2 regions of the Qipengyuania zhejiangensis genome follow, and region 1 is predicted to be linked to the other one. Evidence: predicted binding sites of a transcription regulator. Region 1 holds the regulator's gene; the other holds the start of a gene.
The links. The regulator LexA, encoded in region 1, represses DNA repair genes until DNA is damaged. The targets are predictions, from matches to a motif close to GTTCCNCNCTTGTTCT.

Region 1 (10,869 bases):
GCGGAAACCATTCGGACCAAGCTCGCCGGTCCGATAGCAGATGAATACAGCTCCTACGCATCCGACATTGCATCGGCGGCACAGCACCTGCTTGCCCTGATCGATGACCTGTCCGACCTGGAAGTGGTCGAATCCGAACAATTCGTCACCGCGCCTGACCGGATCGAGCTGGCTGACGTTGCCCGGCGCGCTTGCGGGATTCTGGGCGTGCGGGCGCAGGAACGCGGAATTACTCTCGTGCCGCCCGTCGAGGGCGAGAGCCAGCTGGCAATCGCCGAATTCCGGCGAGTTCTACAGATTTTGCTTAATCTTGTAGGCAACGCGATCCGGTACGCGCCGGAAGACAGCCAGGTCTGGATACGGCTCGACAGGATCGGAAATCGCGCGCTGATTACGGTGGCGGATCAGGGCCACGGCCTCGATGAAACGCAGCAGGCGCGCGTGTTCGAGAAATTCGAACGCCTTGGCCGCAGCGGTGACGGCGGTTCGGGGCTTGGCCTCTATATCTCGCGGCGGATTGCGCGGGCGATGGATGGCGATCTGACCGTCGAAAGTGCGCCGGGGCAGGGCGCGCGTTTCACGCTCTCGGTCCCTGCGGCAGACGATATGCGTACCGAATTGCGCGAAGGACCCGGCAAAGACTTGCCGATCGTAAGGGAAAACGACTGACACGAAAAAGGGGTGCCGAAGCACCCCTGGTTCGTTTGCGTTCGCTGGCCGGATCGGCGGCGTCTTAACGCTGGCCGATGGGCACGTAATCGCGCTGTGTCGGGCCGGTGTAGAGCTGGCGCGGGCGACCGATGACCTGGCCTGGATCGGAGATCATTTCGTTCCACTGGGCAACCCAGCCCACCGTGCGGGCAAGTGCGAACAGGGCGGTGAACATCGTCGTCGGGAAACCGATCGCCGAAAGGATCACGCCCGAGTAGAAGTCCACGTTCGGGAAAAGCTTCTTTTCTTTGAAGTAATCGTCGTTGAGGGCCATTTCCTCAAGCTGAAGCGCGGTTTCGAAAACCGGGTCCTTGACGTTCAGGGCTTCGAAAACTTCGCGCACGGTCTTTTGCATGACAGTCGCGCGCGGGTCGTAGTTCTTGTAGACGCGGTGGCCAAAGCCCATCAGGCGGAACGGATCGTTCTTGTCCTTGGCGCGCTCGATGTAGTGCGGGATACGGTCAGGTGTACCAATTTCCTGCAGCATGTTGAGCGCGGCTTCGTTTGCACCGCCGTGCGCCGGGCCCCAAAGGCAGGCGATACCGGCAGCGATACAGGCGAACGGGTTGGCACCCGACGAACCGGCGAGGCGCACGGTCGACGTCGAAGCGTTCTGTTCGTGGTCGGCATGGAGGATGAAAATCCGGTCCATCGCCTTTTCGACCGCAGGGTGGAGTTCGAACTCCTCAGCGGGAACACCGAACGTCATCCGCAGGAAGTTACCGGTGTAGCTGAGGTCGTTCTTCGGCTGCATGAAAGGCTGGCCGATGGAATATTTGTAAGCCCAGGCCGCAATCGTCGGCATCTTCGCAATCAGACGGTGGCTGCTGATCTTGCGATGTTCGGGGTCCGAAATATCGGTGCTGTCATGGTAAAACGCCGAGAGAGCGCCAACAACGCCGCACATGATAGCCATGGGGTGCGCGTCGCGGCGGAAACCCTGGTAGAACTGGCGCAGCTGGTCGTGCAGCATCGTGTGGCGCGTGATGGTATAGGTAAAATCGTCCAGTTCGTCCGCGCTCGGCAGCTCGTTGTTGAGCAGCAGGTAAGACACTTCCATGAAGCTGGAGTTTTCGGCCAGCTGGCCGATCGGATAGCCGCGGTGCAGCAGGACACCCTCTTCGCCGTCGATATAGGTCAGCGCGCTTTCGCAGCTGGCGGTCGACTTGTATCCGGGATCGTAAGTGAACTTGCCGGTGGCACCATACAGCTTGCGGATGTCGATGACGTCCGGCCCGACACTACCCTGAAGTATAGGGAATTCCTGGGTCTGTCCGCCCAGATCGAGAGTTGCCTGCTTGTCGGCCACGCGTTTCTCCTCAAACGTTTCCAGTGGTTCCTGCCGGGGCGGCTTGCGCATCGAGACGAGCAAGCGCCTCTTCCTTGCCCAACAGGACCAGTACATCGAAAATTCCGGGCGACGTGGTCGTGCCCGTCAACGCTGCACGCATGGGTTGCGCCAGCTTGCCAAGGCCCAGTTCCTGAGCCTCCGCATACGATTTCGTAGTGGCTTCGAGAGCCTCGATTGTCCAGTCATTTTGCAAGTGCAGCATTTTCGACAATCCGGCAAGGCGGTCACGTGCTTCGTCATCGAGCAGAGACGCCGCCTTTTCCGTCATTTCGAGAGGGCGTTTGGCAAATAGAAATGCTGCACCCTCAACAAGTTCTTTCACGGACTTGGCGCGCACCTTGAGAACCGGCATTGCCTTTGTGAGAAGCTCAAGATCGGCACTGTCGCCCAGTTGTTCGCCAACGATGCCAGCCAGGCGCCGGTCGTCCGCCTCACGGATGTAATGACCGTTGAGGTGTTGCAACTTCTTCACATCGAAACGTGCGGGGCCCTTGCCCACGCCGCTGAGGTCGAACAGTTCGATCGCTTCCTCGCGGCTGATTTCTTCGCGGTCGCCATGGCCCCAACCGAGCCGGAGCAGGTAGTTGAACAGCGCCTCGGGAAGGATGCCTTCCTCGTCGCGATAGGCCTCCACACCCACAGCGCCGTGACGCTTGGACATCTTAGCGCCATCCGGGCCGTGGATCAGTGGCACATGGGCGTAGATGGGGTCGGGCCAACCGCCTTCGATCACGTCCATCGCGCGGATAATCGGCAGTTGGCGAAAAGCGTTGTTCAGGTGGTCATCGCCGCGGATGATGTGGGTGACACCCATGTCGTGATCGTCGACCACCACGGCCAGCATATAGGTCGGCGTGCCATCTGCGCGCAGCAGGACGTAATCGTCGATCTCGGCGTTCTGGACGGTAACGCTTCCCTGCACCTCGTCCTGAATGGTGGTTGCGCCTTCGGTCGGAACCTTGAGGCGGATTACGAAGGGCGCGCCTTCCGGTGCCTCGGCAGGATCGCGGTCGCGCCAGCGCCGGTCGTAACGCAGCGGCTGCTTGTTGGCACGCTGCTGAGCGCGCATTTCTTCCAGTTCTTCGGTGGTTGCGAAGCATTTGTAGGCATGCCCGGCGTCGAGCAGTTTGTGGGCGACCTCCGCATGGCGTTCCGCGCGGTCGGACTGGAACAGGGGCGGCGCATCGTAATCGAGGCCAAGCCAATCGAGTCCGTCGATGATCTTGTCGATCGCGTCCTGCGTGCTGCGCTTGCGGTCGGTATCCTCGATCCGCAACAGCGTGCGTCCGCCGTGGTGCCGGGCAAACAGCCAGTTGAACAGCGCGGTCCGGGCACCGCCGATGTGAAGGTAACCGGTGGGCGAGGGGGCAAAGCGGGTGACGACCGTTCCCGGGGTCTTGCCGGCGGCGTCCACACTATCGCTTGCCATTTTCTCTCGCTTCCTTTCAAATACTTACATGGCGACGCAAGGGACGCCTTCAGTTCCGTTCGACGAGGTGGACGATCCCACCCTCGACACATTGCGGCGCCCTTGGCGCATGCGCGGGCGCTTGTCCAGTTTTGCAGGGGTTCCGGGCGACCGGATCGACGGTTTTCTGGGCGCTTCAGGCTTCGATCGTGGCCCGTGGGTGACGGTGGGGTTTGCGAGCGGCATCGGGCTGTGGTTCGCGCTCGACAACCCGTGGCAATGGGCTGGCGCCATTGTTGGTCTCATTCTTACTGCGCTCGGGGCGGCGACCGTGTGGCGCGGGCGCGAAGATCGGGCGTATCTGTTGATTTCCGTCGTCGTGCTGGCCCTCACCATCGCGGCCGGCATCGCGCTGGTATGGACCAGATCGGAACTGGTCGGAGCGCAGCCCATCGATGCCCCGCGCTTCGAACGCATCGACGCCCGCATTCTCTCACGCGAAGAGCAGCCATCGGAAAACCTCATCCGGCTTGTGCTGGCAGCGCGGGACGCAAGCCGGGGCCGTGCCGTGGCCTATCGGGTCAATGTCGATCTGGACGAGGACACCAGCGCGTTGCGGGAAGGGGCCCGGGTGCGGTTGGCGGCGCGGCTCATGCCCCCATCACCGCCGGTAGTTCCGGGAGCGTACAATTTCGCCCGTCGAGCCTGGTTCGACGGATTGGCGGCGACGGGGTCGGTGGTGGGGCCGATCGAGATCGTGGAAGAGGCCACCGGGGAAGCGGGGCGGATTGCAGGGGTAAGGCGGGCCCTGTCTGGCCATGTCCGGCGCAATCTCGATGGGTCTTCGGGGGCGATTGCGGCAACCCTTGCGAGCGGTGACCGCGGATCGATCCCCGCTGCCGACGAAGTGGCAATGCGCGATGCTGGTCTGACCCATCTGCTGTCGATAAGCGGGCTCCACGTGAGCGCAATCATTGCCGCTGCCTTTCTGGTTGTGATGAGGGTTTTGTCGCTTTGGCCGTGGCTTGCCTTGCGGGTCCGACTGCCTTTGGCTGCCGCGGGGGCCGCGGCGCTGGTGGGGGTTGCCTATACCCTGCTGACGGGTGCCGAAGTGCCCACGGTGCGCAGTTGCATCGGCGCGTTGCTGGTGCTCGGTGCGCTTGCCATGGGGCGTGAGCCGTTATCTATGCGGATGGTGGCCGTCGCCGCGATGATCGTTCTGTGCCTGTGGCCCGAGGCGCTGGTCGGGCCGAGCTTCCAGATGAGCTTTGCTGCCGTGCTGGCGATCGTCGCGCTGCATAACGCCGAACCCATTCGCGAATATCTCGCACCACGTGAGGAAGGCTGGTGGCGCAAGGCAGGGCGCCGGGTGGTCATCCTGTTCCTGACCGGCCTGGTGATCGAGATTGCGCTGATGCCCATCGTGCTTTTCCACTTTCACAGAGCGGGCATTTACGGTTCGCTTGCCAATCTGCTGGCTATTCCGCTGGTCACGTTCGTCTCGATGCCTCTTGTGGCGATTGCGCTTCTGCTCGATCTGATCGGGGCTGGATCGCCGGCCTGGTGGCTGGTGGGCAAATCGCTCGATCTGCTGCTTGGAATTGCGCACACCGTGTCGGATCAGCCGGGCGCGGTGAAACTGGCCCCGCGCATTTCGCTTGCCGCGGTGTTGGTTTTCGTCGGTGGGGGACTTTGGCTCGCGTTATGGAGAGGGCCGACCAGGTTGTGGGGCCTGGGCATCGCTGCGTTGGGTGCGCTGATGATGTGGAGCGCGCCCCCCGCCGACATGCTGATCACAAGAGACGGGCGGGATGTCGGGATACGGGCAGGGGACGGCCGGTTGCTGGTATTGCGGGACAGCGCCGGTAGCTATGCGCAGGACAATCTGCGGGAAATGTCCGCCATCCAGACACCGCCGATACCTCTTGCCGAATGGCAAGGCGCACGATGCAGCCCGGATTTCTGTTCCATTGTCCTGGATCGCGGGCAAAAACCCTGGCGTATCCTTGTCGCCCGGAGCCGTAATCTGATCGAGGAGCGCGCGCTCGCTGCCGCTTGCGAACAGGCCGACATAGTGATTGCTGACCGATATCTGCCGTATTCCTGTCGGCCAATTTGGCTCAAAGCCGATCGTCGTTTCCTTCAACGGGAAGGCGGAACGGCCCTATATTTGCATAGCGGCCGTGTCGAAACGGTGGCGCAGGGCGAGGGCAGGCACGGGTGGTGGCGGCCGGTCGAGGATTGATTGCCCCGACCGGCGCGCACCATCACGCCGCATCAGTGATAGCGGCGAAGCAATCCTGCCAGTTTGCCCTGCACCTGGACCCGGTGCGTGTCGTAAACCTGCGGTTCGTAGGATCCGTTCGCCGGATCGAGCCGTACCCGTCCGGCTTCGCGGTGGAGATATTTGAGCGTGGCTTCTTCATTGTCGACCAGAGCGACAACGATTTCACCGTCACGGGCCGTGTCGGTGCGCTTCACCAATGCGAAATCACCGTCGAAAATCCCGGCTTCGATCATCGAATCTCCAGACACTTCCAGAGCGTAATGTTCGCCGGGGCCGAGGAGGGCGGCAGGAACCGGCATGCTCGACTGGCCCTCGATAGCCTCGATCGGCGCGCCTGCCGCAATCCGTCCGTGGAGCGGAACGTCGATAATGTCGTTTGCCGGTTGCGGGGCAGCGGTCCTCGGCGGGACAACCGCCGTCACGGTATCGTTGACCGCGCGCGGTTTTGCAGCGCCGGTCACGGCATCTTCGGGAAGCTTGACCACTTCGAGCGCGCGCGCCCGGTTGGGCAAACGACGGATGAAGCCGCGTTCCTCGAGGGCCGAGATCAACCGATGAACCCCCGACTTGCTCTTGAGGTCGAGAGCTTCCTTCATTTCTTCGAAGCTCGGTGAAATTCCGGTGTCTTCCAGACGCTGCTGGATGAAGCGGATCAATTCGTGCTGTTTGGCGGTCAGCATGTTCGCGATACTCCCGTGTCGCCTGTTCACAACCCTGTGAACGAATGCGGAACAAGTAAGCAACGTGATTCGCTAAGTCAAGCAATTGCGCCATTTCCGACCAATCGCCGGGAGAACAGGTGTTCGCCTATTGTCCCGTGCGCGTTCGTTCAGCCGTTCAGAAGTTTGTGCGTCGCCGCTTCGACATCGCCATGCCTCATGAGGCTTTCGCCAACCAGGAAGCTGCGCACACCTGCGCGTTCCAGGCGGAGGCAGTCGGCGTGACTGGAAATGCCGCTTTCGCCCACCAGCAGCGCGTCTTTCGGAGCGAGCGCAGCGAGGCGTTCGGTCGTTGCAAGGTCGGTCGCGAAGGTGCGAAGATCGCGATTGTTCACGCCGATCAAACGTGAGGAGAGCCGCGATGCCCGCTCCATTTCGCCTTCGTCGTGCACTTCAACGAGCACGTCCATGCCGCGTTCGATCGCCGCTTCCTCGATTTCATGCATCGCGCCGTCATCGAGGGCCGCGACGATGATCAGGATGGCGTCGGCCCCGATGGCGCGGGCTTCGGCCACTTGCCAGGGGTCGACCATGAAATCCTTGCGCAGGACGGGGATCGGGCAGGCCGCGCGAGCTTCCACCAGAAAGTCTTCGTGCCCCTGGAAATACGGGGCATCGGTCAGGACCGAGAGGCATGCGGCACCTCCGGCGGTGTAGGCTCTGGCGTGGTCGGGGGGGCGGAAATCGGGCCGGATCAGGCCCTTGGACGGCGACGCCTTCTTGATCTCTGCAATCAGGCCGAATCCCTTTTCCTGCGCTGCGGCAAGAGCGGTTGCGAAGCCGCGTGTGGGCGACTGTTCGCGCGCAAGACTGTCGAGCGTGGTCAGGCTGCGTTGAGCCTTCCGAGCGGCAACCTCTTCCCGCTTGGTTGCGCAGATTTCGATCAGCTTGTTCATCGTGCCAGCGCAATCCAGTTTTCGAGAAGTGCTTTCGACTTGCCGGAATCGAGGGCCTCGGCTGCGATCAGGGCGCCCTGCGCCCAATCGTCGGTCTTGCCTGCGACGATCAACGTGGCGGCGGCGTTGAACAGGACGGCATCGCGATAGGCGCCGGGCGCACCAGACAAGAGCGCCTGGAGCGCCCGAGCGTTGTGCGCGGGATCACCGCCCCTGATCGCGTCAACGGGCGTGTGGGAAAGCGAAGCCTGGCTCGCGTCCACCCGACGCATCGCAAAATCGTGGTCGACCACATCGGCGAGTTCGTTGCCGCCGGCCAGGCTCAATTCGTCCAGCCCTTCGTCTCCCGAAGCGATGAACGTGCGATCCGTGCCCAGCTTCGCCTTCGCTGCTGCATAAATCGGAACATAGGCCGGCCGTGCGATGCCGATCAATTGCCGCCTGACATCCGCGGGATTGGAAAGCGGCCCCATCAGGTTGAATATCGTGCGCACACCCAAGCGCTGGCGAATTGGGTGGATGCGGCCCATCGCCGGGTGGTGATTCTTGGCGAAAAGGAAACAAATTCCCAGCTCGGACAAGGACTTTTCGGCAGTTCTTCCCGCCGCTTCCATATCCAGCCCGAGCGCTTCGAGCGTGTCGGCAGCGCCCGCCTTGCTGCTCGCCGCGCGATTGCCATGCTTGGCCACGGGCACCCCGCAGGCTGCCACAACCAGGCTTACAGCCGTCGAAACGTTGAGGGTATGGTGTCCATCGCCGCCCGTGCCGCAGCAATCGACCGTGCCTTCTGGTGCATCGAGCGGGATCAATCTTGCGCGAAGCGCCCGCGCGGCACCGGCAATTTCGTCCGCCGTTTCGCTTCGCGTCGACATTTCCACGAGGTAGCGAGCGATTTCCTCGTCACTCGTTTCTCCGTCGAGGATCCAGCCGAATACTTCCTCGGCTTCGTCCTCGCTCAAATGCGATCGTGAATCAGGCAGAGTTTTCATGCAGGGACTTTCGCGTCGATCCCGCACAAGGTCAGGAAATTGGCCAACAAGGCGTGGCCATGTTCGGTCGCAATGCTTTCCGGATGAAACTGAACACCGTGGATCGGCAGTTCACGATGGCGGAACCCCATGACGCTGCTTCCATCGAGGCCGGGCGTTTCGCTTGTGGCGTTGACTTCAAGGCAATCGGGGATGCTTTCCACCACGAGCGAGTGGTACCGCGTGGCCACGAACGGAGACGGCAATCCGGCAAACACGCCGCTAGCGTCATGCGTCACGGGTGACGTCTTGCCATGCATCAATCCGCCCCGCACGACCTTCCCGCCAAAATGCTGTCCGATGGACTGGTGCCCAAGACACACGCCGAGCAGAGGCTTGGCGGCATCAGCACAGGCCGCCACGAGATCGAGACTGACGCCCGCTTCGTTGGGCGTACATGGGCCGGGGGATATCAGGAAACCGGCCGCCCCGGTGGCAATCGCTTCGCTCGCCGAAATGGCGTCATTGCGGACGACCTCCACTCCGGCACCCAGTTCCATAAGGTAATGGACCAGGTTGAAAGTGAAGCTGTCGTAATTGTCGACGACGAGGATGGGCGGTTGCTGGGTCATTCGAGGCGTCAATGGCGGGACGAGCCCGTGCTTTCAAGCAAGTAAAGCTCGCCGTGACGTCACGCCTGCTTGCCCGCGAAGCGATCCGATGCGCGCACCAGCCCATCGGTGATACCGGGTTCGGTGTACAGATGCCCTCCGTCCGGCACGATCTGGAGGTCGACCTGCGGCCAGACCTGCTTGAGATCCCAGGCGGAGCGGGGCGGGGTGCAACAATCATGGCGGCCCTGGACGATCACGCCGGGGATGCCCGCGAGCTTGTGAGCGTCGTCGAGCAGCTGACCTTCTTCCAGAAAGCAACCGTTGCGGAAGTAATGGTTTTCGATCCGCGCGGTGGCCACGGCGTTCTCGCCATCGGCCATGTGCGAAATCGTATCCTCTTCGGGGAGAAGCGTTACCGTGACGCCTTCCCAGCGGTTCCATGCGGCCGCTGCGGCCTTGCGGACCTCGGGATCGGCATCGTCCAGCAGGTCGCGATAGGCTTCGAGTAGGTCGTCCTGCCGGTCCTCGTCCACATGACCGACGAACGCGTCCCATTCTTCGGGGTAGAGTTCGCTGGCGCCGTAGGTGCACAACCAGTCCAGTTCGATCTGGCGGCCAAGGAAGATACCGCGCAAGACCATCTCGCTCACCCGTTCCGGATGCGTCTGGGCATAGGAAAGCGACAGGGTCGATCCCCAGCTCCCGCCAAAGACCAGCCATCGATCATGGCCGCACATCTCGCGAAGCTTTTCCATGTCGCGCACGATGTGCCACGTCGTGTTGTCCGCCAGACTGGCAAACGGGGTCGAACGCCCGCAACCACGCTGGTCGAACAGCAGGACATCATACAGTTCCGGGTCGAACTGGCGGCGCTGGCCCGGGCTGCATCCGGCACCGGGGCCACCATGAAGAAAGACCGCTGGCTTTGCGCCGGGTGTGCCGACCTTTTCCCAGTAGATCGAATGACCGTCGCCAACCTCGAGCATTCCGGTCTCGTAGGGTTCGATTTCCGGGTAAAGGGTGCGGCGATCTTGCGTCATTGGGAGGCCTTCCTTTTCACCACCACGATCGGTCCGATGGGCGCGCCCTGATCCAGCCTTTCGGTCGCCGGATTCCAAAGCTGCGAGACATTCCCGTCAAGAAACAGCGCGTTCTTCACGGACAGCTCGTCGCGATAGAACCGGGCGATCTTGCCAAAGGAAACGGGTGCGTTCGAAATGACGAAGTGGGCACGACCCTGCTCATCGACGCCGACCGCATTCCGCGTGAGGCGGGAAGGGCCGTCGCGGGTAATCTCGGGGTGCAGCTTGCCATCGATCACCAGCATCGGGCCGGACTGGGTTCCGAATTCGGGACGCTCGCTCACATTGGCGAGGAAATCGGCGGTTGTGCGAACATGCCATTCGCCGCCCGTGCCGTAGAACACCCCGTTGGGGTTCATGTGAAAGTTGCCTTCGCCTTCGGCCGTGTTGAGTGCCTTCAACCGCTCTGAATCCTCGACGAAATATCCGACCGGATTGCCTTCCTCGTCAAACATTCCCGCGTTCATCGCAAAGGCGATCGTTTCGGGGTCGCGTGATTTCGCGAAGGAAGAAAGGCTGCGGTAGGGCGGCTGACCGTCCGGTGCCAAATCCATCGAAATGGTGTGCCGCGAAGGGATGGCGAGGCAATGAGTCAGCGGCGTATTTTCAAATATGATCGAACGGCATGCGCTCTCGACCGAACTAGCGACCGTGGCGGACGGGTCCGTCGGCGGGGCCGCGGAGGCAGGCCCTTCCTTGCCGTCGATCCGGGTGCGGACGACAGGTTCACCCTCCGGCTGCGCTTCGCAAGCGGCCAGCGAAAGCAGGGCAAGTGTGGCGAAGTATATTTTCATTGTCCGAAACCGGGTTCCTGGGCGAGGCGAACCGCCTCT
Region 2 (10,869 bases), 1.0 Mb from region 1:
CCCTGCCCATGTCCTCAAGCAGGATGCGCCGACCATCGCGGCTGCACAGGCGGTGGCCTCTGCGGTGCGTCATCTTTCGCAGCGCGAGGCAGCCTTTCCCCGTGAGGGATTGCTGAAGGCGGCGCTCGATTTTGGGCTACCGACGACGGTGGGCCACGTCGAAACCCGTGTGAACGCACTCGTCAGAAGCGGCGCACTCGAGTCCGGCAAAGGCGAACACAAAGGCTGGTTGGCGAGCCGCGAGGCGCTAGACCTTGAAAGCACCATTCTCGCGAACGTCGACCAGGGACGAGGTGCGGTGTCGCCCATCCTGGATCGATCGGACGCCGCAGAACGGGTCCAGGCTGTTGCCGCGATCAACCACGGAATTTCGCTGAACGAAGGGCAGGAGAATGCGGCGAGCCTCGTGCTCTCATCGCGTGACAGGATCGTGGCGATCCAGGGCATAGCCGGGGCAGGCAAAAGCAGCGTGATGAAACCGGTCGCCCAGCTGCTCCGCGAGGAAGGCAAGCAGGTGCTGGGGCTCGCGGTGCAGAACACGCTCGTCCAGATGCTCGAGCGCGACACCGGTATCCATTCAATGACCATTGCTCGCTTCCTCGCGCAATGGGGCAGGCTTCTGCGAGAGCCGGGCAATACCACGTTGCTTGGTGAGGCTCGGAGCGCGCTCGGAGACCATGTCCTGCTACTCGACGAGGCCTCGATGGTGTCAAACGAGGACAAGGCCAAGCTGGTACGGTTAGCCAACCTTGCCGAAGTCCAGCGCCTGGTTCTCGTCGGCGACAAGCGACAACTTGGTGCCGTCGATGCCGGTAAGCCCTTCGACCTCGTCCAGCAGGCCGGGATCGAGCGCGCCAACATGGACGTCAACCTGCGCGGCCGCGATCCCGACTTGCGGCGAGCCCAGGCCGCCGCGCAGGAGGGACGCATCGACGATGCGCTCAGGGCCCTTGCCCCTTCAACCATCGAGGCTCGGTGGGACAGTGCGATCGTTGCTGCCGAGCAATGGCTCTCGCTGAGCCCGGCGGATCGTGATCGGACGTCGATCTATGCGTCGGGGCGATCCCTTCGATCCGCGATCAACGAGGCTGTGCAGCGCGGCCTCAAGGCCAATGGCGAGCTCGGGCCAAGGGTGGCAAGGTTGAGCGTCCATGTACGGATTAACGCCACGCGCGAGGAACTGCGACACCTCGGAGCATACCAGTCTGGCATGATCCTCAACTTCCGATCCTTTGACCGCGCGCAGGGACTGGCGGCGGGAGACTACACGGTCAAATCGATCGACCACGCGCGAAAGCGACTGGTGCTTGAAGACAAGAAGGGACGTGCCCGCAACTTCAGCCCGTCTCGGCTTCGCCCTGGTGCAGGGAATGACCGGCTGTCGCTTTTCGAGCGAAAGTCGCTGGTCGCTTTCGAGGGTGACAAGATCCGTTGGACCGACAACGACCACAAGCGCGCGCTCTTCAACGCCGACCAGGCGAGGATCGTCGCGATCGATCCGAAAGGCGTCACGGTGGAGACCACGTCGGGAAAGGAACTGCGCTTGTCGCGAAGTGACCCGATGCTGAAACGCCTAGACTTGGCCTACGCGCTGAACGCGCACATGGCACAGGGACTGACGTCAGATCGCGGGATTGCCGTGATGGACAGCCGCGAACGCAACCTCTCGAACCGGCAGACATTTCTTGTCACGGTCACCCGGCTTCGCGATGGCCTGACGCTTGTCGCAGACAATGCCGAGAAACTCGGCCGGGCCATCAAGTCAAACAGCGGCGAGAAGACATCGGCCCTCGAAGTTACGCAGCGGCTCAAGGCGGCGGCTGCCAAGGGCCTTGCGAAGGACAACGGGAAGGAGGTTGTACCTTCGGAAAAGGAGAAACCCGAACTCGTGAAGGAACGCGTAAAGCCCTTCGAGATCGGGATCTAGGGGGATTGGATAGAAGCCGGCCGCTTCTACGCGTTCCGGAAGGTCTCGAGGAGCTGGTCGTTCGGTGTCAATTGATCCATCTGGACATTGAGGCAGGCCGTCCAAAACGTCGTACCATTCGAAGGATCGGTCTGCCCGGCGTCCCAACGTTTCGCCACACGGTCGAGGTCTTGTAGCGAGATCCCGCCCATCAAGTATGCCTCTTTGAAGCGCCTAGGATCTGTCGCGCCGAGAGACTTTTCGCGGAGCAACGAAATGAAGTAATAATAGTCGGGGCGCTGGTGTGGATGGTTGTACAGCGGGACCGAGTTGTCGAAGTGGCGTTGCGGACGAACCGTCCGATCTTTCGTCTTCACGTCCAGCGCGAGCGAATTCCCGATAACGTAATCACGGCGGGTAGAAATCGTGTCGTTCTTGAAGGTGACCTGGTGGTGAGCGAGGTATCTCTCGAAGACGACCTCGCCGATGCAGCCGACGAGGTTTGCCTGTTCTTGCCTATGCGAATTCTCGAAGATGGGGAGGCTGTCGGCACGCTCCATGGCCTCATCGATCAGCTCAACGGTGAGCTTCATGCGCCGATAGCCTACAGCCATGATGATACCTTCAAGAAGTGGTCAAAAAGGGCGCTCACATACACTGAAACGGCTTAAAGCTTCGTGTTCTCAAGGTTCTGCTGTCTATCGATACGTATCCCGGGAGTCGAGAAATGGTCTCCCGTGGAGCTGCTGGCTGATTGGGCGTTGGAATCTTTTGGTGAAACGCATACCCGTGAGAGGCGTCTATTTTGGACCGTCTCAAGCGAGGTTTTGCGCGTAGCTCTATGGCAGACAACTTCAACTACATTTCATTCGGTAACCCCGATTACGTCGTAGGTGTTGACGAGATCGGCATGAGCCGTGGCCGCATGTTCGAGTATACTCCTACCGATCTGGCCAAGGGTTTGGAGGACCTCGGGCAGCCTTCCCTCGAATTCCTCGGCAAGCTGCCGACCTTCCTCTGTAGCGAGATTGACCGGTCGACCGACAATCCCACGATGATTGTCCGCTACGGGCGCGTTTCGAACCTCGAGGCCGGCAAGAGGGAAGTTACGGCCGATTTCGATCCGATCATAGATTTCGGCGAGGTCGCGTTCGAGAGCGTTGACCAGGCAACAGAGATTTTCGGTGCCGACGGGTTCCAGCTTTACCGCACGCACTGGGCGGTGCGGGAAGGCGCATCCGGTGCAATTCTCGAAGCTCTCGCCCAAAGAAAGCCTGCATTTGCCGATGCGGTCGCGGAATTGCTCGGTGGAGTGGCCGATGCTCCCGGTGCAGAGCCTCCCGAGAGGCACAAGAACATCATAGATGAGGTCGACAGCGTCGAAGCGTTTCTTGCCGTGTTGCAGGCGCATCCGCCGAAGGACGGAGAACAGACGTTCTACAGGGGCCACGAGGATGTCACGTTCGAACTAACGCCTTCGCTGCTTCGAAAGTGGCCGAATGGCAGTTGGAAGTTCATGCCGAACGAGGATCGCCTCTGCAAGGAACTGCTCATCGCCCACTACGACGAGTTCGAGGGCGACCAGTACTGCTTCGACCAGCTGGTCAGGATGCAGCACTACGGGTTACCGACGCGGCTTCTCGACATCTCGGGCAACCCGTTGGTGGCGCTGTTTTTCGCCTGTTATTGCAAGCCCGAACTGATGGACGAGGACGGTGAGGTCATCATCTTCCGCGTGCCGGAAGAGCAGGTGAAATACTACGATTCCGATACGGTTAGTTGCATCTCCAACCTATCCAAGCTGAGCTACGAGCAGAAGAGCGATATCGATCTCTCGTTGGAACTTGAAGAGTTCAACGACGAGCCTGTCACGGGCAAGCTCCTGCATCACATCAAGTCGGAAAAAGGCTTCTTCGAAGCTCGGATCGTGCCCGACGACCTTGGCTCGATCGTCTGCGTGAAGGCAAAGCAAACGAACACCCGCATCAAGTCGCAATCAGGCGCATTCTTGCTGTTTGGCCACGAGGCGATCTTGCCCGAATCTGGTCAGGACGGGCTCGAGGTTTCGCGCATTACCGTCAAGGACAAGCAGCGGATCCTCGGTCAACTCGACGCCCTCAACATCAACGCCACGACGGTCTATCCCAGCATCCAGGAGACCGCGCAGCACGTGAAGGCACGCTACAGCCTGCCAGACAGCTAGATCGCACGGCCGAACCAAATGACGCGGCCGACCACCTGGATACCCGACCGGTCGACGTCATCCCAGCTCGGGTAGGCCGGGTTGTCGCTGCTGATCGTGATCTTGCGTCCACCGGGCTTGAGGGTGACACGCTTTACAACGAGGGCATCGTCGGCCCGCAGGACGTAGATCCCATCACGCAGGCGGGAACCGTGGTCGGACGCATCGACCATGACCTCGTCGCCGTCGCTGAGCGTGGGCTCCATGGAATCGCCCAAGACGTGGATGATCGAGAGGCTGGGGCTCTTGGCCGGGGTAAGTCGCTTGAGCCACCGCTCGTCGAAGCCGAACCGGGTATGTGCCGTTTCGCTCTCGGCAATCGCCCCGAAACCGGCCGATGCATCGACATCGAGTACCGGGATCTCGACCAAGCCGTCGCGAACCGGCAACGGTGGGCCACCCAGGACCTGCTCGTCGACACCGAAGAAGCTCGCCAGCGTTCGCCGGTCGTTATCGTCGAGCCGACGCGGCGACCCGCGCTTGATGAACTGCTGGATATACGACGAGTTGCGCCCGATCAGGCGGGAAATCGAGGAGTAACCGAGCCGCCTTTGCTGGATCAGCCTGTCGAGTTCTTCCCGTACTTGTTCCATCGCTTGCATCCTTCCGGTCAATGCCGGGGTGAAGGAAATTTCCTAGACTCAATGGAGTCTTCCTACTAAGAACAAACCAAGAACACAAGGGCAAAGCGAGTCGAGGACTACATGAAACTGCTGGATAGGATCGAGTGCCACCTGCGGGAATCGCGGATGTCCGCGACGCGCTTCGGCAGGCGGGCAGTTGGCGACCCCCGGTTCGTTCTTGACCTTCGGCTCGGAAGGCGACCGCGGCGCCGCACGATCGAGAAGGTTGAAACCTACTTGGCGTCATATGCGAAGCCGACCGTGCCTCGCGAAGATCCTAGACAGCCTTGAACGCGCACCTGCTGGAAATGAAACACGACTTGCAGTAGGGGTTCCGCGCGCGACAGGTCAACGCGGCATGGTCGAGCACCGACCAATTGACCGTTTTTGGATCGCCTCGCCTCACTAGCCACTTGCAAGCTTGCTGAAGCCAAGGATCGTGCCGGATGTCGGCAAGTTTGCGCGGACGCACGAACCGCTCGACCACGCGTGCCATGTTCACGTCGATGAGCGGAAACCTCTCTCCATGCTGGAACATCAAGATCGCGTGGGCAACGTACTGGCCAACGGCTGGTACCTGCAGGAGCTCCTGGTACCGGGAAGGAAACATGCCGTCATGTTCGGAAGCATACGCCGCGAGTGCACGCAAAGACGCGGCCCTGCGTTTCCATAGGCCGAGCGGCTTGAGGAACTCCTCGAGCTCTACGGCCGGTGCGTCCGCGAGCGCGTGCCAACCCGGGAATCGGGTGAAGAACCGGTCGTAAAAGCTTGCGACCGTCTCGGCCCGGGTCCGCTGGAGCAAGACTTCCACGCAAACGAGCTGGTAGAGCGGCGTACCCGGCTCGCGCCATGGGAAGGACCGGCCGCCACCCTGCCGGTACCAGTCCGCGAGATCGGCCGCGAGGAGCGTCAGCTTGCGCTTTTCGCCCGTCCCCAGGACCGTGTCAGGCGAGGACATGGACATTGGATGGCGGGAAGAGTGCCGGGAAGTCCTTTTGCTTGATCTTGAAGAGGTAGCCGTGGTCCCTGACCAGTTGCTTCTCGCCCCTCTGGCTCATGAGGTAATCGACGGAAATCACACCGCTTTCCAAGAGCGCTTGGAAATTACGCACGCTCGGTGCGCGCGTGTGTTCGACCTGCATGTAATGGAAATGCTCGTCTGCGCCTTTGCCGCGGCAGCGCGCACCGACCCAGAATGTCTGGGGATGCTTCTCGCGAAGCCTGCCTCTCAAGACCTCGAGGGGCCAAGTGACTACATGCGCGCGCCGTTCTTCCTCGGCTCGGACGTGATCCTGCTTCAGCCAGTCCTTTTCCGTGTCGACGCTCAGCATGAACCCGAGGGAGTTTGGAGCTTTCGCGTTGATCTCGCAATTCAAGCGAAGCTTGCCATTGCGATGGTACCCGAAGGTGCTGAGCAGGTTCCACGCCGAGCCGACGGGGCTGACCGTCCAATCGGGCGACTGCGAGAATAGCGTGGACCTGGTGGGAGCCCGCTTGATCCGCTTCGCCTTGAGCTCGATCCCCTTGAAGTCAGGCGTCTTCTCGGCATTGGCCGCGATGCCGAGCAAGGTCTCCAGCGTCATGCCGACGCCGGTGTCACCCGGACGCAGCGTGCGAACAAACCCTTGCGCGGCAATCTCCCTCAGCGCATCGAGCAATTCGCCGACGACAGGGTCCTCGCCTCGCCGGTACTTTGCCGCGATATGCCCGAGGGGGCTGGCAGCATTGTCGAGCGAGGCCAAGACCTCGGGCCGGCTCGCGTTGACCACGTAGAGGTCGCCTTCGTGCTCGAAGACGGCAAGCAAGTTGTAGGGATCGGCATAGCGCCCGAGCAGGGCAAACCAGATACGTGGGTCACCGGACTTCGTCTGGGGACGATACAGGGACACCGTCGATTCCACGAGGCGATCGGGCTCGACGAAGTAGGCCCTACGGACCACCTTGTTCTCCGGGCCTTGCGCCTGGTCGTCGAAATCGTGGATGCCGGTCGACAGGAGGTAATCCCGCACGTTGGCGGTCGCGTCCATGATCGACTTCTTCAACCCCGTTTCGGTGGGGACCAAGAGTGCTACGTCGATCTCTTGGCGCGTGAACGCGGCGAGGACATCGCCGACGTCCGTGTCACTCTTCTCAAGCACGGGTTCCCACGGCCTCGTCCAGAACCTTGCGGAAATGCTTGCCGACGGCCTCGGCGAGGCCGACGGGAACGGCATTGCCGATCTGCGTGTACTTGGGAACCTCGCGGTCGAAGTTGCCCTCGAGCGGGTTACCGGCCCGCCGGATGCCACCCGTCGTCCGCTTGCCCGAGAACTCGTACCAATCGGGGAACATTTGGAGCCTTGCCCATTCCCTCACGGTGAGGATGCGCGGCTGGCTGAAATGGACGTAGTCGTCAGGAAGCGAGGTCGCGGTCATGTTCGGTTCGGCATTGCCCCAACGCGGCTTCAAGACGCGCTGCGAAAACTTCTTGGTTTGCGCGTGGGCGGGAATCTCGCCGCCATTCGCCAGCATGTAGTCGAACTTCTCGACGATCTCGCGCTTGTGCTTGCTGTACTCCTGCTCCGTCAGCTTGCCTGCCCGGGAGGCGGCCCAGGCCGGCGGGGTGCGAAAACCCTCCTGCAACCCGTTCATCGGCTTGCGCGGGTAGGCAGTGGTTTGGAACGAGCCGGATGGGAAGTCGCCGCTTCGTAGGATCTTCTCGATCTTGGGATCGATGAGGTCGCCAAGCAGGTCTACGAGATCGGGAAACGCTCCCGTGTTCGGCGGCGGCAAGAACCCGCATCCGACAGCGTCTTCCGCGTCGGCGTCCTTGTCGAGGAAGCTACAGGACTCGAGAACGTCCTTGCGTATCCCGACGAGCAGCACGCGCGGTCGGTTCTGCGGCACGCCGTAATCCTTGGCGTATACCAGCGACCACCGGACCTCGTAGCCCGGAATCTTGCGAAATTCTTCCAAGACGTCCGGGAAGATCTTCCGCGATCCCTCGCGCGTCCAGCGGGAAGTCAAGAGTCCGCGCACGTTCTCGAACAGGAACATGCGTGGACGAAGCCGGTCAATGATCTTGGTCATCCTCGCGTAAAGCCGGTTGGAAGGCAGGGCTTCCTTGTCGACCGCGTAAGAACGCCTGATCCCGATGCCCGAGTACCCTTGGCAAGGAGGGCCGCCGGCAACGAGGTCAAGGTTGCTGAGCTTGCCAAGGCTGGCTTGCTCGAAGCGCAAGTCGACCTCGCTTATCGATCCGAGATCACTGACCAGCTTCTCGAGCCGCTTGCCCTTGAGCTCGTGCGCGTCGTGGCAGCGAAGCTCGGCATTGTCAGAGAAGCGCATCCCGCCGAGCTCGTGTCCCCGGTTGCGCAGGTAGGTTGCCATCGCGTCCTTATCGAGCTCGTTGACGAAGACCGTCGTGAAGCCGGCGTTCTCGAGCCCGGTGCCAAGCCCGCCGCACCCGGCGAACAAGTCGACCGCGGAATAGATCGAACGAGTCGCCGTTGGCTCTTTGGCGGAAGTCAGCGGGACCGCGGTCGTCCCGTCCTTGTCGAGGGTCTTGGTGTCGAGAGTCATGCCGCGTTTGCTAGCACGGGGCCTGGCGGCGGTCCAGGTGTTTCGCTCGGTTTTCGACTTTTCATTTTGAACGAGAATCGATGTTTGGTTCGTGCTACTCACTCGGCTCCGAGGCGTCCCTGCGCGCGTAGGAGGCCTTCAATCGATTACTCTACGGGAGTCGCCAGACTCGCGATGTCTTGAGGTTGGGTTCGCATGGACTAGGTCAAGAACACGCCGATGGTGTTGCAGAACTCCGCCTAGTTCATGGTTCGGTTGTCTACGATATCCCCCAGTGCATCGGCCACGCTCAAGATCTCCTTCGCAAGAGGGCTTGAGAGATCATCCAAGGTGATTACGAGCGTGTCGATAGGTCTTGTCAAAGCAATAAAGACCCAGCGCCATGCTTCGCGAGATGCCAGCTGTTCATTCGACATCATCGAGTCAGCTTCGCTTGCCGACGGGCCCTTGCGAAACTTCTCCTCACGTTTTTCGGCCCAAAACTCATCGAGCCGTTCCAGGATCACGTTCCAGCCTTCAAGCCCCCTGCACGAATGATAGTTCACTACGCGGTGCTGGTTTGTTGACCTGGGGAAGTCATGCCGTTCGTCGCCATCTGTTCCGTCCCAAACCTCCAAGCCCCATTCTTCGAGCGCCTTGGCTAGGTCGGCGTGGCTCTCATCGCCAACGGTCACCACGGAATCGCTGGGCACGCAAAAAAGCGAATCCACTGGTTCGTTCTTTGCTTCCCGCGCCTGCTCGGAGAGTTCCTCGTGCAAATCCCGGTGCGCCGACCAAGGCCCTTGAACGATGATTACACGGCCGCCGCCAGCCTGATCGTTTGGAATGATGTCGAGGTTTAGGCCGATATTGTCGGCCAAGTCGGAAGCGAAGACCGCCAGGTTTCGCTTCATGCGAAGGCAGCGAATGACATTCAGTATCAATCGTCGATCCTTGGGTATGCCCGAAAGCCAATCAGCGCGCTCGCCCCGCACTAGCTGGTCCAGACCGTCGGAGATGACGATGTTCTCTAATGGATAGAGCGCCTTGAGGAGAGCGACTTCCTCCGCGGGCGAATCCTGTGCCTCGTCGACCACTATCCGGTCAAACTCGAATTGCGCGGGATTTCGGGCCTTTATCGATGACGTGTCGTCTCGAGAAAGTGCGCCCCCATCAATGAGTTCGAGCGCTTCGGCACAGAGGTGCCTGTAATCCTCGAATCCGTCTTGGTGCGGCGATGAAACTCCCAGCTGAGATAGCCAGCTGTAGAAAAATGACATCGTCGTTTGGACCTTGATCCCCCCTTCTTCTCCGGAAGGCACTCCCATGAGAGCCAAGAGGCGCCGAATGTCAGCTGCGAGGGCGTGATTGTACGTAAGGACAAGGGTCCGATCCGCGTCTTCCTTGTAGGCTCGCCATGCGGCTTGAAGGCACGTGACAGTTTTTCCCGTCCCGCCATGCCCACGGATGCTGGTGAACTTCTCTCCTGCACTAGCAACAATCTGATCTACCCGTGGCCCCTTCCGAAGAAGCCTATCCATCCGCAATCGATCCAGAGAGCTTGGAACGAGTTGTTCGAAGATCCGGGCCGACAGCATCATCTTCGCATCATCCGCGCGGCAGGATGATATCGAGTAGTTTCCTTTCCAAGCCCGTGGGGGGCTAGCCGCGCAAACGGCAGTAAAGAAGTCAGTTGCCGTGAAGCCGGCCGCAACCGCGGTGTCGACATCGATTTCGTCGAGGCCTTGCATGATCAGGCACCGGTGAACGTAAGTGTTTGCGCCAAGGTCAGCGAAGTAGTCTTTGATCACATGTGCCTGATCAACGTTTTGTCCCGTGGCGTTGTGCCAACCTTTTGAAGATCCGCGACTGTAGTGAACTTCGACCTTGTCGCCGACAATCCGTACTGCCCTCGGCCCCTGATCCTTGACCTCGACGGCGCACAAGACATTCTGGACCGAAATCGGGTTGCCGGTGAGTCTTTTTCCTTCGCTATCCCGTAAGACCTTCTTGGGAAAAATCGTCCGTCCTTTTTTGAAGAAACCTGCGACCACGACATCGATATCAGTACGCTTCGCATTGGCGATCTTCACGTCAGATGCAATCTTGACGTGCTCGTCTTCACTAGGCGTCTCCAACAGGTCTGGCCAATGCGCGATGAAGGCATCGTAGAGCGACTTTGCAGCAGCATACTCGCGGGTGCCCTCGAGTCCGATCAATTCAATCACGCTTGGTTGCCCAACTCGACCACGTACTTCTGCGGATTAGCTGAAAGTTCTCTAATATCGACAAAGAGAGGACTAGTGCCTGCTCCGAACTCCTCGCGTATCGCCAGCTTTGCGTCTTGTTGCCAATCGTGTGTCAAGCCGTCCCGGTGATGCCAAAGAGGGTGACCTATGATGATACCCAATTTCCCCGGTAGCACCACGGATGTGAGCTTTGCCGATTTTGCAACCACGACGTCCAATCCGTTCGGTAAGCAAAGCTCCTTGAACCGGCTGGCAACATCGACTGATTTACTCAGCCATCGATCGACATCCAATTCCTTGCCTAGGAAT

Region 2: the regulator LexA is predicted to act here: its motif matches at 4,810-4,825, upstream of VR863_RS00160 (S24 family peptidase).

What each region holds. Positions count from the first base shown of each region.
Region 1 covers NZ_JAYKGO010000001.1:1,036,450-1,047,318, forward strand. The annotation lists gene VR863_RS04960 (sensor histidine kinase) at 1-669, shown strand, start outside; gene VR863_RS04965 (citrate synthase) at 734-2,020, opposite strand; gene gltX (glutamate--tRNA ligase) at 2,031-3,491, opposite strand; gene VR863_RS04975 (ComEC/Rec2 family competence protein) at 3,520-5,715, shown strand; gene lexA (transcriptional repressor LexA) at 5,748-6,437, opposite strand; gene trpC (indole-3-glycerol phosphate synthase TrpC) at 6,587-7,372, opposite strand; gene trpD (anthranilate phosphoribosyltransferase) at 7,369-8,361, opposite strand; gene VR863_RS04995 (anthranilate synthase component II) at 8,358-8,972, opposite strand; gene pip (prolyl aminopeptidase) at 9,032-9,994, opposite strand; gene VR863_RS05005 (phosphodiester glycosidase family protein) at 9,991-10,830, opposite strand; gene trpE (anthranilate synthase component I) at 10,827-10,869, opposite strand, start outside.
Region 2 covers NZ_JAYKGO010000001.1:33,975-44,843, forward strand. The annotation lists gene mobF (MobF family relaxase) at 1-1,927, shown strand, start outside; gene VR863_RS00150 (hypothetical protein) at 1,954-2,499, opposite strand; gene VR863_RS00155 (FRG domain-containing protein) at 2,712-4,109, shown strand; gene VR863_RS00160 (S24 family peptidase) at 4,106-4,741, opposite strand; gene VR863_RS00165 (hypothetical protein) at 5,049-5,729, opposite strand; gene VR863_RS00170 (MvaI/BcnI family restriction endonuclease) at 5,716-6,909, opposite strand; gene VR863_RS00175 (DNA cytosine methyltransferase) at 6,902-8,332, opposite strand; gene VR863_RS00180 (DEAD/DEAH box helicase) at 8,572-10,539, opposite strand; gene VR863_RS00185 (DEAD/DEAH box helicase) at 10,536-10,869, opposite strand, start outside.